Regions from separate parts of the Aliiglaciecola sp. genome, predicted to be linked through region 1. Evidence: riboswitches for the same ligand, from Rfam matches in the RefSeq annotation. Region 1 holds a riboswitch; the other holds the start of a gene.
The links. A riboswitch is a leader RNA that binds a small molecule or an ion and turns the genes downstream of it on or off. The one in region 1 is predicted to bind thiamine pyrophosphate.

Region 1 (8,364 bases):
AACCGCTTGACGAAAACACTGGGCAATAGTAACTGGTTGTTGGCTTGCCGCGATGGCGGTATTAACCAGTACCGCATCGGCTCCCATTTCCATTGCCGCAGTGGCATCCGATGGGCTACCGATCCCAGCATCGACAACCACTGGCACCTTAGCTTGTTCAATAATCATCTTTAAGAATGTTTTGGTCAGTAAACCTTGATTACTGCCGATGGGACTGGCTAGTGGCATTACCGCCGCACATCCTACTTCTTCCAAACGCCGACATAATACTGGGTCGGCGTGGACATAAGGCATCACCACAAACCCTTTTTCTACTAAGGTTTCCGCTGCTTTTAGGGTTTCTATGGGATCGGGCATTAAATATTTGGGATCGGGATGAATCTCCAGTTTTATCCAGTGGGTGTGTAACATTTCACGGGCAAGTTGCGCGGCAAAAATGGCTTCCTGTGCGTTTCGCGCCCCTGATGTATTAGGCAATAACTTCACACCCATTGCCGTTAATGGTTGTATCAAGTTGTCGGTCCCCTGTTCTAAATCAATGCGTTTCATTGCTAGGGTGACCAATTCTGTTCCTGAGGCATGCAAAGCATCTAACATCACCTGACTACTGGCGAATTTTCCGGTGCCGCTAAATAAGCGAGAAGAAAAGTGTTGTCCTGCTATTGTTAACATTCTTTATCCTCCTGCCACAGCACTAAATATTTCAATTCGATCATTTTCATGACACAGGTTTGTGGACCACTTACTTCTGGGCACCACATGTTGATTGTGTACCGCTGCAATGTTGTCTAGTTTAAGCTCAAGAGATTGCACACTAAGGGCTAAAACCTGTTGTAAATTGCTACTTTTGTTCACCTCTAGGGGGCGTTCATTTACATAAACAGTGATCATAAGGTTACCTCGGTTTGGATGGTTTTCTGGGACTTAGAAAGCTGACTTTGTGGCTCGCTGGGCCAGTGTCCACAGGCTTGGCAATGGGGATCTCGGTGACGAATAAGCTGCCGCCAGCTGAGTTGTAAACCATCAAAAATGTGCAAATGTTTAAGCTCGGTATCAAGCTTTAGGATGTGTTTAATGCTTGTCAGTGCTTGCATACTGGCCATGACCCCAACGCTAGGACCAAGTACCCCTAAATTAGCACAACCTTGGGGGCTTGAATTGCCAGCAAAAAGGCAGTTGTAACAGCCTCTTTGCGGTGCCACTTGGCCATCAACTACCAACAATTGACCGGAAAAAGCCGCGACTGATGCACTTATCAACGGGATAAAATGCGCGGCACACCAAACATTAATAGATTGCCGAGTCGGCATGTTGTCCGAACAATCAAGTAATATTAACTGGCCGTTTTGATAGGCTTGTTGCAGCTCAACATTGCTGTGCAATAGATGTTCAGCAAAGCTGTGAGTGAACTTTTCGCAGAAATAGCGGAGTTGTGTATCACTATTGATTGCAGCGACTTTTTCAGCAGCACAGATGGCTTTGTGTTTGCCAATGGAGTTTGCATCAAACAGAATTTGTCTGGGTAGGTTCGACAACTCAACCAGATCATCATCTATTAGATAAAGATGGCCAATGCCTGCTGCGCTTAATTGTTGGGTGACATGACTCCCAAGTCCACCCACCCCCACCACAATTACATGGGAATTGAGTAGGTTCTGTTGACCCTGCTCGCCAACTAGAGGCAACAATATTTGCCGGTAATATTGAATAAACTGATTGTCGCTCAAGGTATTTATCGCACTTTTGTTTGCGCTGTTGTTGTCCCTTACACCACTGTCAGTCATGATCTTATCTTTCATGATAATGTCTGCCATTGTTGTTGCAGTTTTTGCCAACTTTGCGCGGGATCTTTTGCTTTTTCGACGGCGCGTACCACGGCGATATCGTTTACTTGAGTCTGTTTGACGGCATCAAGGTTAGTGTGATCTATGCCACCGATGGCGACTAGGGGCAGCCGATCACCCAGCAAAGTGCAGTACTTTTCAAGTTTATTCAGTCCTTGGGGGGGAGAGGGCATGGATTTAGTTGGCGTTGAAAAGATATGACCGATGGCCAAATAACTGGGCGACAGTTGCTGGGCTAACAGTAATTCAAAATACCCATGGGAGGACAATCCTAGTGCCAAACCTGCCCCTGCGATCTGTGACAAATCTGCTTGCAACATATCTTCTTGGCCTAAATGAACTCCAAATGCACCGTGTTTAATGGCCAATTGCCAATGATCGTTGATAAATACCTGTGCTTGGTATTGTTTACCCAAAGCGATAGCTGTTTGTATGGCCTGTTCAATTTGTTGTTCCGACTGCATTAGGGGAGGTGCGGCTTTTAAACGTAATTGCACCGTGCGTGCCCCGGCTTTTAGCACTTGCTCGAGTACGCTAACCGACTCGGTTACCGGATAGACCTGCAAAGGCTGTTGGACGTTGGTAAAACTAAGTCCCTTGCTTTGCTTTATCTGTGGATATTTAGGCAGAGTAATTTGGGCAAAGTGCTCAAGGTGTTTGGGCCAGCCATTACGGGCTAAAACTCCCGGCCCTTTTCCCACCGGATAAGCACTGCTTAGCCCTTGATGTACATAGGCTTTGCCCACCACAATCGCATCTAATAGTGGATACCCCATGGCCATAGTTGTGGCAATGGCACTGGATAAGGTACAGCCTGTGCCGTGATTGTGTTGGGTGACCACGCGGGGGCTGCTAAAACCAATACGCTGATGTTGATGCTGGGGGGAGGTAAATGGAATATCTTTAACCGCTAACCAATCCGTTGCATAGCTGTTATCTATGCTCTGATTGTGCAAATCAGCGCTTTGGGATTTCGAGTTTAGTGCGTCAGCCCTTAAAGGATCGCCACCGGTGAACAGTATGTTGCAGTCTAGTCTTTTGGCAAGGTTTTCAAGATTGGCAATTTGCTCCTGGTGAGTGATGTTTGGCAACTGGCTTAATCCCAGTAATACCGCTAGTTCATGACGATTAGGGGTTATCAAGCTAACCTGTTTTGCTAATTGTAAATAAGCAGCATAGCTGTCTTGTTGATTATTGCTGGATAAAGACTGACCGCTGGTGGACACCATAACTGGATCCCAAATCACTGGAATTTGCAGATTATTGGCCTTTTCATAAGGTTTTAATTTGCTGGCGAGCCATTCACTTATGCAGCAAATTTGCTCAGGGTTGGCCAACATACCAATCTTAATTGCCGCCGGAGGAATATCTTCCAATAAGCAATCCAATTGTTTTCCAAGCATAATTGTTGGGGTAGGCGTAATCCCTTGTACTTGTTGTGAATTTTGTGCGGTGATGGCAGTCACAACCGTACATGCATGCCCTGCCAAGTCGTGAATGGTTAGATTATCGGCCTGTATGCCAGCCCCTCCGCCACTGTCTGAGCCGGCAATAGACCAAACAATGGGGCGGCCAGCAGAGTGCACCTCGCTTGATTTAATATTTGTGCTTAAGAAGACACCCATGATTAGTTCATCCCCTTGCTTAAGTAGACACCCATGTTTAATTCAGGCTCTTTGCTTAAGTAGACACCCATGGTTGGTTCAGGCTCCTTGCTTAAGTAGACACCCATGTTTAATTCAGGCTCTTTGCTTAAGTAGACACCCATGGTTAATTCAGGGTCTTTGCTTAAGTAGACACCCATGGTTAATTCAGCCTCTTTGCTTAAGTAGACACCCATGGTTAATTCAGACTCTTTGCTTAAGTAGACACCCATGGTTGGTTCAGCTTCTGTGCTTATGTGGACACCCATGGTTTACTCAGACTCCGTAACGGTTTGTTCATCAATGGGGGTGTATAGCTGGGCACCTTGGGCTTTAAATTCCTCGGACTTTTGTGCCATGGCTGAGGCAATTTCCTGCGGACTCAATCCTGCTTGACTCAATTTCAATCGTGAGGCGTCTTGTTCTATCTGAATTTGTTGTTTGGCGGCGTATTCGCGCACGTCTTGAGTGATTTTCATGGAGCAGAATTTGGGACCGCACATGGAACAAAAATGGGCTACCTTGGCTGACTCTTGGGGCAAGCTTTCGTCGTGATATCGTCTTGCCGTGTCGGGATCTAAACCAAGATTGTATTGGTCTTCCCAGCGGAACTCGAAACGTGCTTTGGACAGTGCGTTGTCGCGGATCTGCGCACCTAAGTGACCCTTGGCGACGTCGGCTGCATGGGCCGCAATTTTATAGGCAATCAAGCCTTGTTTAACGTCTTCTTTATTCGGTAATCCTAAATGCTCTTTAGGGGTGACGTAACATAACATGGCTACCCCATACCAACCTATCATCGCTGCGCCTATGCCTGAGGTAAAGTGATCGTAGCCCGGCGCTATGTCAGTTGTTTGTGGACCAAGGGTGTAAAAAGGCGCTTCGTCACAAATTTGCAACTGTTTGTCCACATTCTCTTTGATTAGTTGCATTGGAATATGACCAGGGCCTTCGACTATGGTTTGCACGTCATATTGCCAAGCTATTTTGACCAATTCCCCAAGGGTTTCTAGCTCGGCAAACTGGGCTTCATCATTTGCATCGGCAATACAACCGGGACGCATTCCATCCCCTAAAGATAGGGATACGTCATAGGCGGCACATAGTTCGCAGATTTCTTGAAAATGCTCATATAAAAAACTTTCCTTGTGATGAAATAAACACCATTTGGCCATTATTGAGCCGCCGCGAGATACTATCCCCGTCAAGCGCTTTGCGGTCATAGGTACGTAACGTAGCAATACCCCAGCGTGGATCGTAAAGTAGTCTACTCCTTGCTCAGCTTGTTCTATCAAGGTGTCACGGAATACCTCCCAAGTGAGATCTTCGGCAACACCATTTACTTTTTCCAGGGCTTGGTAAATGGGAACCGTACCAATTGGGACAGGCGAATTGCGGATAATCCATTCGCGGGTTTCGTGAATATAGCGTCCCGTGGATAAGTCCATTACCGTGTCGGCCCCCCAGCGGGTTGACCAAACTAATTTTTCTACTTCTTCTTCGATGGAAGAGGTAACCGCAGAGTTGCCAATATTCGCGTTTACTTTGACTAAAAAATTACGGCCAATAATCATCGGCTCGGATTCGGGGTGGTTAATATTGGCGGGAATAATCGCACGACCGCGTGCCACTTCTTGGCGCACAAATTCTGCGCTGATAGGTTGTCCAACGAGCGCACCGAAGGCATTACCTTGGGCTTTTTGGCGTAAAACCGGATCCCTTAGTTCCTCTCTGGCCATATTTTCGCGGATCGCAATATATTCCATTTCCGGTGTAATGATCCCCGCTTTTGCATAATGCATTTGGGTGACAGCTTTACCCGCTTTGGCTTTTAGCGGTTTTATCGAGCGGTTAAATCGTAAGTGCTCTAAATCATCGTCGCTGCTGCGTGCTTGGCTAAACTCAGAACTAACTTGCTCTAACTGTTCAACGTCTCCCCGTTGCATAATCCAATTACGACGAAGTTTGCGTAAACCTTGATGTATATTGATTTGAGCAGTGGGATCGGAATAGGGACCTGTGCAGTCGTATACCGGAATATCTGGATTTTGTTCGGTAATAGGTGCGTCTTTGCTGCCACCTAAAATAGTCTCTGTTTGGGATATTGCGCGCATACCAACACGAATATCGTGAAGTTCACCTTGCACATAGATTTTGTTCGAGTTGGGATAAGAAAAGGGTTTAAAGTTATCAATAAATTGTTTCGCATTAGCGCGAGTTTGACGACGATTTGACATTAGCAATCTCTCATATTGTTAAAAAATGAAGTTGCTTGTCTGGAGAGGTTTGGTGTTGAAAAGCGCCAATTATCGAAAAGGGCAGGTTGCATTTAACAACGCAGAAGATCACCCCAATTGGCAAAATAAGCTGTAAAACTAAGCCGCAATAAAAGCACTTTAATGGTTACAGCATTACGCTTGTTTCCTTCGCGGGTATTAGCCCGATCAGGTTCAACGGATCCCGAATTAACGGTCTCAGCTCACACTACTTAGTAAACTAAATCGTGCTAGCACTCCGACAAGAGGCACTAATATAAACACACTAATTTAATTTAACAAGCAGATTATTGAGTAATAAATTCATCTTTGAAAAAACAAAGGTGAACTCAGTACTGCATTGTGGAGCTGCTTTTTTTGTTTGCAGGTTGTGTGGGTTTTGATGACGTTGTGGACAAAATACAGTGGGATATTTTTGCTTAAAAAATGAGTTTAAAACCTAAAAAAGCCCTCCCTCAAAGGAGGACTTCTTTCGATTTTTATTTCAAAGCCTCCAACAAATGGAGGGCTAAGCTTTTGTAGTAAACTTTATTCTTCATCATATTTTATGTATTCAAAGTCATGCTCTGATTTGGACATGTTGAATGAATACATTTCAGATAAAACGTGGATTCTGAAATCACGCTCAACCACGGCTTTCCAAGGGCGAACACAAATGTAATGGGTTAAGCGGCGGCATGAGCGGCTTTTGGTCATGATGTTGCGGGCTATTTCCCAAGCTCGGTCTACAATGTTTTCACGCTCAACCACTTCGTTAACCGCGCCCAGTTCTAAACAGGTTTGTGCATCCATGGCTTCACACGTCAGCATCATATAATTACCACGTTTGACCCCTAAAATCTCTTGTAAACAAAGCCCCATACCGTCACCAGGTACGTGGCCACTGTCCATACCATAGTGGTCATCCTGTAATACGAAATCTGGGGTACACAGGGTGATGTCACTCATCATACACATTTCCCAATGGATCCCTTTACCGTTAATTACAGCGATTGTGGGGATTTCTAAGTCGTTGATAAAGTTCTCAACAATTTTCAGCGTATCGTAAATTTGCACATCAAAACGTTTGTCGTCATCGGGAGATTGTTCTACTTCTTTGAAAGATTCAACATCCCATTCGTTGATCCACTTGTCGTCGGTTGAGGTGAGGATAAGTACTTCGTTTTCTTTATCATGACCGATGACTGTCCACAATTCAGCTAGTGCATGGTGGAATTGATAGCTCCACTTTACGGGACCGTTTTTGGTGTGCATTTTTACTTCAAGAATACCGTTTTCACGTTTGAACTTGAAAAATTCCTTAAACTTTTCGCTGTATTCTTCTAATTTAGGTACTTGATAATATTGATTAATAGCCATTATGTTGTCCTCTTTAAATTGCGATTTTCGCTCAATTAGTAATTGTTTGTTTCGCTTTCGCGACTAAGTGTTCACGTACGCGAGTGCGCACATCATCGGCGGCTTCAGGCGTCCATTGGCGAAAACCGCCACCCGTCTTCATGCCTAATTGTCCAGCTTCAACTCGCTTAACCAAAGTGGCTTGCGGAGTTGAACTGGTATCTAGTGATGGATAAATAGTAGTTAGAATGCGCACTGTAAGATCCAGACCCACTAAATCAGATTGTTCAAGTGGGCCCAGTACCGCTAAGCGCTGGCCAAAACCATGTTTGACTACATCATCAATGGTTTCGGCATCACAGACGCCAGCTTCTAACATGGCAATGGCTTCACGTTTCATTGCATGTTGCAGACGATTGCCGATAAAGCCTGGAATATCCCTCTTAACATGAACGGATTTCATGCCCACAGCATCTAGCAGTGCAATGGTCTGTTCTACCGTTGTTAAGCTAGTTTCATCCCCTTGCACCACCTCAACTAATCTGACTAAGTGCGGTGGGTTCCAGAAATGCGCACCCACAATACGTTGTGGATGCAAGATACCTTTAGCTATCTCCGAAATTGGGATGGCGGAGGTATTACTGGCCAAGATGCACTCTGGACTGCTAAAGCGGGCGAGTTGGGTAAAGATATCTCGCTTGACCTCTAAAATTTCGGGTCCTGCTTCGATGACAATCCCAGCATCTTCTACCGCTGGTTGTATCTCTGTGTACAGACTTAAAAGATCCCCCTTATCATAAGGTTGTTCAAGCAGTGTAAAAATGTCACTGATTTGCTGCTCAGCTTGCTCGAGCACTTGCAAATTGGGGTCAACTAAATTGACTGGATGACCAGCAGCTAAAAAGCGCTGAGCAATACCGTGCCCCATTAAGCCTGCACCAATTACGGTGACCTTAGGTTGATCTGTCATTGTCATTACCCCGCTGTAAAGCCGCCATCAACGTACATGATTTGACCTGTACAAAAGTTTGATGCAGGCGAGAGTAAATACAACGCCATACCCACTAAATCTTCAGGTTCGCCGAGACGTCCCAATGGTAAGCGAGACAAAGAACGCTGCTTTGTTGCTTGACCTAATTCATTGTCTTCTTCAAACATCCAAGCGGTCAGTTTTGAACGGAATACCGTAGGGGCGATGGAGTTAACGTTAATACCATGCTGTCCCCATTCAGTGGCGAGCACTTTGGTTAACATGTCGGTGGC
Region 2 (8,364 bases), on a different contig from region 1:
TGATTTAGTTCAAAGGTCTTTAGAAAATACACCGCCGATTGAGTGGTGAGGCGATAACTTAAGTTCACCGCCCCACCCTTTATAGGCTCCAAAGACAAATGTTGTCCAAACAGTTGACTCGCTAATAACTCATCAATGATTCGGGCTTTTCTCATCATATTTCCTCTAATCTTGGAATCTCAGCATACGCTTGCTATGCACCCGACTCAAGTTAGATTTTATAGGTAAACCTCTTTGCCCACGGAGTCAGTGAGATAGTCTTTTCGCCACTTCAGATAACCGTAAATAGCTAAACCAAAATACCAAATAAACATAATACCGGTGAGTAGCAACCCATTAATAAAGTATAAATAAGCAGCAAAAGAGTTAATAACAATCCAGAATAGCCAGTTTTCTAGTACCTTATTGGCCATTAAGTAAGTGGCATACACACTAAATACGGTTACCAACGCATCTAGATATAAGTCTGCTCCCTGCCACGAAAGTGTCACTAGATGCGGCAACGCTACCCCAACCATCACTAATAAGGAAACAATCCATAGGTGAACAAATAACGGTACTACCGACACCTCTAGCGCTTTATCTTGCGCATTCTTTTGCCATTTTAGCCACCCATAAATCGCCATCATTAAGTAGTACAGATTAAGAACACTATTAAAGGGTAAACTGACTTCCCAGAAGATATAGACATAAAGTGTTGTGCTAATTAATGCCGCTGGCCAGCATAGAATATTTTGTCGAGCTGCCAACCAGGGGTAGAGCAGTGAAAAAATCACAGCCACTACCTCTAGCATTGATTGTTGCTGAAACTGTTCCAGCAGAGCAGCGTAAAGCTCGGCCATTAGCTAGATTCACCCATGGCATCACCATTTAGGAACTTGCAAACAAAAATAGCTTGGCCCACTTCCTCGTAAGTCTTTTGCATTTCAGTATTCAAAATGCCCATTAACTCCGTCATGTCTCCGCGCACTATGGTACTAGTATCGCTAGTTGACGTAGTTAACTGCGGGTAAGTGTTAAGGCGATCAATAAAGTCTTGAATCGGCGCCAAGTATTTTTGGTTAAGTGGGTATAACGAGATTTCAACTACGGATTTCATAATAAGTGTCCAATATAATTAATAACGTAAACTTGCAGTCAGTCCAAATTGGCGACCATCACCAAGCTGCAAGTAAGGTTCAGGTGTCGCATACTCGTCTCTTGGGTCATTACTAAACCCGCCAAAACCACGAACATAATGTTCACGATCCAGTATATTTTTACCCCATACTGAAAACGTCCAGTCTTGCCAATCTAGACGCAACTGGGCATTGACTAAGACCGTAAAAGGAGACTCCACATCATGTCCATCTGAAAAACGATAATTATCTTTTCCATCTGCTTCTATACGCACACTTACGTTCTGGGATATATAGCCTAATGCTGCTAGGTTAAATGAACTTTTGGGTGCTTGGGCTTGCCATTGTTTATCAATATAGGTGCCATCGGCTTGAGTGTAACCGCCAAAATAAGCATCTAGGTATCCATAATTTGCACTAAGATTGATGGAGTCCGATACTTGCCAATCAAGCTCCACTTCTACCCCTTTGTTTGTGCCTACGTCAGCATTACCAATAATATCGATAAAACTCGGAATTCCTTCTTCACTGATTTGTACGTCATAATCGCTAACCTGCGTATCCTCTCTATCCATATAGAAAAGGGCGACCCGCACAAAAAGTTGATCTTCGAATGCTTGCCCTTTTATACCAATTTCATAGTTCCAGTTATATTCAGGAGCAAATAAACGACTTTCTTCGGTGACTCTTTGGTCAGGATTAAATCCGCCTGCTTTATACCCTCTAGACACACTCGAATACACCGAAGCTTGATTTATAGAATATTTAAGTACAACTTTACCGCCTACCATGGTGTCGGTTTGTTGCTCCACATACCCCTCATTATTGACATAATCCATTTTAAAACGGTCTGCTCTAAGGCCTAAGCTCAAACTTAGATTCTCGTTCAACTGAGTATCAGTTTGCCCGTAGATGCCTAGATTGATGGGTTCGTATTGGCTGCTAAAATCTTGTTCGGCATAGGTGTAATTTCTGCGGGTGTTTTCGTCAATATCTCGGCCGAAGAAGCCAACTAACCACTGTGTTGTGTCATCAAAAATCAAGCCATTATCATTTGATACAACTCGTAAATCTATGCTGGTTAAGTCTCTTTCGCGAAAGTAGTAATCCGTTGAACTGTATTCCCACGGATGAAAGCCCACATAAGTCCAATCTTCGTCATAGCCATACACAGAGTCAGATGTGGTGTGATTTAACGAGCCAATTAGGGTGGATTGGGCAAACTCAATATTCGCTTTAATACCAAATGCATGAGTTTCTTGGGTATCAACACCGGGTTCATCTGAACGGGTGATCCCGTCATTATCAAGTGAAAAAGCATCGTAGCCGTTATCAATATCAAAATACTGATAATTAAAATCTATTGTTGTGTTTTCAGTCGCTAAATATTTCAACTTTAATCGAGCAGTTAATTCATCAAGATTATCGGTGTCATCCCTATCAAGAAATTGATTATAGATAAAGCCGTCACTTTTAAACTGATTGATAGCAACACGATAAAACAGTTTATCGTTAATTTGATTTCCGTAAGCTGCACCAATATTCCAAGTACCTTGCTGAGCAACGGTAGCAAGAAATTTGGTTTGTTGCTGATCATCAGCTTCAGCGGTTTTGATTTTAATGGTTCCAGCCATACCTGCCGCGCCAAACTCAGTGGCTTGTGGTCCACGCAAGATTTCGACTTGTTCAACATCAAACAAAGTGCCTAAACCTGCAAAACCAGAAAAATCGAAATCATCTACCAGTAACCCCACTGAAGGATTATTCGGTTCAGAATACTGACTACGCTCGCCAATACCACGGATTTGAATAAAGCGTCCTCTAGAAGCCCCACTACTAAAATTTATATTCGCGCCCATCCCTAAAATATCTTCAAGATGGAATGCATTCCGTTTTTCAATGATATCTTCAGATATGACACTCACACTAGCGGTTACATTTTGGATATCATTTTCTCTAAAATCAGACGTAACGGTAATTACTTCTAGATTTTCAGCAGACAAGGCTAATGAGGGTATAGCGCATAAAAAAGTAGTGTAAAGTAAAGGAAATTTCAATTTCATTTGGATCTCTTCTAATTAATGAAAAGATCCGGTATTTCGGCAGTAAATGGAAAGCTTTGAGAAGTTCTTGATGACCATTCCTACGCCGGTATTATCCGGATCAGGTATAAGGGTTTCCAACAAATTGGATCTCAGCAAAGAGCACCCCCTGGTGTAACAAGTTATTGTTTAACTTGAACAATCAGATGATAGCAAGGGCGCAATCGAATCTCCATGAATAAATGAGTGTTTTTTAGAATTCAACTATCCCTGTGTAACTTTAACTAAGAAGCCCAGCATTTCGTCTGCCATTTTCAGAAACTTGGGTTAACCAGTTGAATACTCTAAACTTGTAAAAATACGCTGAAAGTAAGGGAAATTATTGAATATATGAATGACAGTTAATTCATACATTCAACTTGAATTTCTCACTTAGTGGTTCAATATAGTTAATCGAAACTTTTCAGCTTCTTAACCTTATTTTGGATTTGAAAATGCAAAACTTTATCTACCACAATCCTACTAAAGTTGTTTTTGGAAAAGACAGTATTAGTAAGTTATCTTCTTTATTACCCGATGCCAAAATCATGTTGATATACGGTGGAGGGAGCATCAAACATAATGGTATCTACCAACAGGTTATTGAACAGCTTGAGGGCCATCATTGGTGTGAGTTTTCAGGCATAGAACCCAACCCTGAATATGAAACTTTGATGAAAGCTGCATCTATGGTTAAAGCTGAAGATGTTGATTTTATTCTTGCTGTTGGTGGCGGTTCAGTCATTGATGGGGCTAAATTTGTTGCTGCAGCCACGCATTTCGATGGAGATCCTTGGGACATTCTAGCCAAGGGGAAAAAAGTTAAACAGGCCACTGCCCTAGGCTGCATTTTAACATTGCCAGCCACAGGTACCGAAACAAACACAGCGGCGGTAGTAACACGGCGCGAGCACAACCTTAAATTGTCCTTTATGTCTGAACATGTCAGACCTAAATTTGCGGTACTTGACCCAGAAGTGACCTATTCTTTACCAGAGCGGCAACTAGCTAATGGTGTAGTCGATGCCTTTGTTCATGTTATAGAGCAATATCTAACTTACCCTGTTAATGCCAGTGTTCAGGATCGCTTTGCAGAATCAATTTTAAGTAACCTAATTGATATTGGCCCTCAAGTTCTCAGTTCAAAAGAGTATGATTTACGAGCTAATCTAATGTGGAATGCAACACAAGCATTGAGTGGTTTAATTGGTGTGGGTGTTCCCCAAGATTGGTCTACTCATATGATTGGCCATGAATTAACGGCACTCCATAACTTAGATCACGCGGTCACATTGGCGATTATTTTACCTAGAGTGATGCACTATCAACGAGAGCACAAACGTGAAAAATTGCTTCAGTACGCAGAACGTGTTTGGGGACTAAGTCGCTATGACGAAGAAGGTGCAATTAACTTAGTGATTGAAAAAACTGAACAATTCTTCCGTGATATGGGAATAAAAACAACACTTTCTGAATATAATATTGACTCAGATGTGGCTGATAAGGTTGCTTCAAGGCTCGAAAAAGCGGGTATGACAAAAATTGGGGAAAGACAAAACATCACCCCTGAAGACGTTAAAAATATAGTAAGTGCAAGCGTATAAAGTGAAAACATGCCGCTAACGTTGAATTAAAATCTCACCGTCAGCGGCATTGAATCAACTCATTATTGAAATTCCGAATAAATCAGAAGGAATTAATCATTTAAATTTAATGATCTCAATTCTTCTTTCGTTTGTTCTTCCAGCTCTTTCATCGATTTGCCATGTGGAGTTGGCTCTCTGGTCTCTGGATCTAAACTTACGAAAACAATATCATCTGCCATGCAGATGGTTTTTTTAGTGGCTTTGTTTCGAACCATACAAGAAATGGTAATGGAAGTTCGTCCCACCTTTTTGGTCGCTAAGCCAAACTCCACCACATCACCTTTCAAAGCGGGTGATTCAAAGGTAATTTCACCAATATGTTTTGTTACCAACACATTGGTTTCTAACTGACAAATTGCGTAAATAGCCGCTTCTTCGTCAATCCACTCTAAAGCACGCCCACCAAACAAAGAGTCCGCATAATTTAAATCTCCAGGCATCACTAATCTTCGCGTTAGAAAGCGCATTCGTATTCCTCAATTTTATTCAATACACTAGGGGGACTAAACTATATCAAGAATTTAACTAAAAAAGCATATGACAACAGAAGTAAAATCTTGGCTTGCAGAACGAAAACGGCATAAATGCCATCGACAATTGTTAGTCATATCCGGTACGCAAAATTGGGTAGAAGACTCAATTACCCAAATATTTGCTGCTAATGAGCCTTCAACAAACATTTGTGTAGGTCAAATAGCGGGTTTGAATAATATTCAAAGCAAACAATATCGAAGTGTCTTAGGTCAGGAGTTTGAATGGGTCATATATGACGGTTTTGCTGAACTAAGAGGCAATGCGCTACTGGCAATGAGTGGTTGTGTTAGCCAAAGTGGGTTAATGATCCTACTTTGCCCCGATCTAGAAACTTGGTCGACACATACCAAAACTCAAAGTTTAGTAGAAGGCTTAAACAGCGATACAAGTAATCAGCGCTCGGCATTTATTGATTGGTTAGTTGAACATATAGAATCCTTTCCTGAGGTTTCAATATGGCAACAACATCACGCCAAGCTCACTCAAGTTAAAGAGGTAAATGTAAACGAGCAACTTTTCCAAGACGAAGCTTGTAAGACTGCAGACCAATACCAATTGGTGGAATATATAAAGTATGTGCATGGCAGAAACAACAACCAGATAGTTGTTCTAGCTGACCGAGGTAGAGGAAAATCTTCAGCCCTAGGCATTGCAGCAGGACAAATAGCCCAATCAACTACGTCTAGATTTATAGTTACCTCCGCCCATCGCTCAATGACTCAGCAAATATTTAATCAAGCGGCTAAATTTATTGAGTCTAAAAATGACGACTTTGCCAGTAGTAATCAGCACGTTAATCCAATCCAGTACCTTGCATTTGACAAAATAATTAAATCGCAACCTAAAGGGGACTGGTTGTTCATTGATGAAGCTGCATCAATACCAACAGAAGTGCTGGAACAATTAGTAACACAGTATCCGAACGTTATACTTAGTACCACAATACACGGCTATGAAGGCAGCGGAAGAGGATTTGAGCTACGCTTCAAACCGTTTTTAAAAACTCACTTTGCGAACTTTCGTGAATTTGTGTTACATACTCCGATAAGGTGGTTTGAAAATGATCCACTTGAAGCGTTTTGGCATCAGGTTATGGCCCTTAAAACCACCACTGAAAACATATTATCACAACAACCAACAAGCCAACCTCCCTCTGTTCAAGGATTACCAAATCAACTATTGGCGAGCACAAACAACTGTAAAGGTTTAGCAGACTCATTAAGTTATCAAACCTATAATGGCCACCAATTGATTTCGCAGCCAGCACTACTGCATGGAATATTTGAGCTTTTAGTCGACGCCCATTACCAAACTACACCTGACGATTTAGTCAGAATGTTGGACGCCAACCAACAGATACATGTAATACATGATCAGCATTCAGACCCTATTTGCGTGGCGCTGACTGCATTAGAAGGTGGAGAATACCTGAAGCCGTTGGCCATAAACATTGCACAAGGCAACAGAAGAATCCCTGGGCACTTAATCCCACAACGATTAGCTTTCGACCATTATGAACCTAAATTCATGTTAGACAGCCACCTACGCATTGTTAGAATTGCGGTTAAACAGCAATTTAGACATCAACATTTAGGCTCTACGATGCTGAAGCTGATTAAACAAGACGCTATAAAAAACCATATTGACTTCTTAGGGAGCTCATTTGGATTAACCAAAGCACTGGCGAACTTCTGGTTTAAGAATGATTTTCATTTAGTAAAACTCGGTATTAAACAAGATGCATCAAGCGGTGAATTTAGCGCAATAATGCTCAAACCGTTAACTCCTCAAGCCACAGAATCAGTAAAATTCTTAAAGGAGATGTGTCAGCAACAAATAAATTATCAGCAAGATTATCGCCTACAAGCATTATCACCATCATTAATTACCCAATTATTAAACACTCTGCATGTAAAATCTGATAAAGACGTATTCAACAGCCAAGAAACGAAAAACTATTGGCTGAGTCTACTAAAGCAATTTATAGCCGGAAACCGTCCCTTATACAGCGTGGAATTTGCCATTTTTCATTGGCTAGATTCCCTTAATATAAATGCTGAAAAGTTAGCGCCACATTTAAGGCAAACTAATGACTTCATAAATGATGTGATCGTAAATAAGATGAGTTATGAGTACATATCCAGAGCGTACAAACTTACAGGTAAAAAACAGATTGAGAGCCATCTTCGTGAGCAATTAAGACTGCTGATAGAACAATACCTTTAATTATTTATATATTTTAATAATGTCTGAGCACTAATCTAATCTCTCTGGCACACAAAAGCTTGTTAAAACAAGTTAGGTATCACACTAAAAGTTTAATAAAGACACCCTATTCCCCTTAGGTATACAAACTTAAAGCTAATGGTTTAGTTTTAAATAAACAATGGGCAAACATATTTAATGGGGAATCTAATAACAGGCAGGACTCGTAAACGTATTTCATGGAAGGATTGGTTAACGTAATTCAGGAAGGGACAAAGCGAAATAAAAAAGGCTTCGATTAAGAAGCCTTTTATGAATTCGGATATGTAAGTCGTTTAAACTAGACTTTAATACCGCGATTTTTAGCTTTTTCTTTGATATAGGGTTCCCAAGCTCTAGCTGTACGTTCCACGTTTTTGTCTTTCTTCGCGGCACGAACATGAACCATTGCTTGACGGAAGTTACCAGTATAAATATTTGCTTCCATCATTGCGATATGAATACGGCCAGTTTGATCTGCTCCGTTATCTAACGCCTTCTGTAATGCATTTATAGAACCTTTATAATCTTCAGCGGCTAACAATAAGATACCTTGCTTACGATATAAATCAGCATCGTTTTCTATCTTAGCGGCCTTTTCATAATAACTAGCAGCTGTCTTATACTCTCTAGCTTGATGATAAGAATTAGCAAGACTCGATAACGTTTGCTCGCTTTCTTCTATCAATCCCGACTTCATGTGTTTTTCCAAAAGCACTGCTGCTCTATATGGAATTTCAT

Region 2: it holds a riboswitch for thiamine pyrophosphate, as region 1 does, so the genes downstream of both, ABJV04_RS13910 (TonB-dependent receptor) here and thiC (phosphomethylpyrimidine synthase ThiC) in region 1, are expected to answer to the same signal.

What each region holds. Positions count from the first base shown of each region.
Region 1 covers NZ_JBDWYG010000017.1:122,935-131,298, forward strand. Annotated here, with positions in the region: gene ABJV04_RS03480 (thiazole synthase) at 1-672, opposite strand, end outside; gene thiS (sulfur carrier protein ThiS) at 676-891, opposite strand; gene ABJV04_RS03490 (HesA/MoeB/ThiF family protein) at 888-1,799, opposite strand; gene thiE (thiamine phosphate synthase) at 1,796-3,469, opposite strand; gene ABJV04_RS03500 (hypothetical protein) at 3,472-3,756, opposite strand; gene thiC (phosphomethylpyrimidine synthase ThiC) at 3,760-5,724, opposite strand; TPP riboswitch at 5,892-6,014, opposite strand; gene ABJV04_RS03510 (enoyl-CoA hydratase/isomerase family protein) at 6,292-7,122, opposite strand; gene ABJV04_RS03515 (3-hydroxyacyl-CoA dehydrogenase NAD-binding domain-containing protein) at 7,154-8,071, opposite strand; gene ABJV04_RS03520 (SDR family oxidoreductase) at 8,077-8,364, opposite strand, start outside.
Region 2 covers NZ_JBDWYG010000041.1:143,812-152,175, reverse strand. Annotated here, with positions in the region: gene ABJV04_RS13925 (phosphotransferase) at 1-155, opposite strand, end outside; gene pnuC (nicotinamide riboside transporter PnuC) at 219-842, opposite strand; gene ABJV04_RS13915 (YkoF family thiamine/hydroxymethylpyrimidine-binding protein) at 842-1,099, opposite strand; gene ABJV04_RS13910 (TonB-dependent receptor) at 1,118-3,181, opposite strand; TPP riboswitch at 3,242-3,340, opposite strand; gene ABJV04_RS13905 (iron-containing alcohol dehydrogenase) at 3,655-4,803, shown strand; gene ABJV04_RS13900 (hotdog domain-containing protein) at 4,896-5,312, opposite strand; gene ABJV04_RS13895 (GNAT family N-acetyltransferase) at 5,383-7,605, shown strand; gene ABJV04_RS13890 (hypothetical protein) at 7,925-8,364, opposite strand, start outside.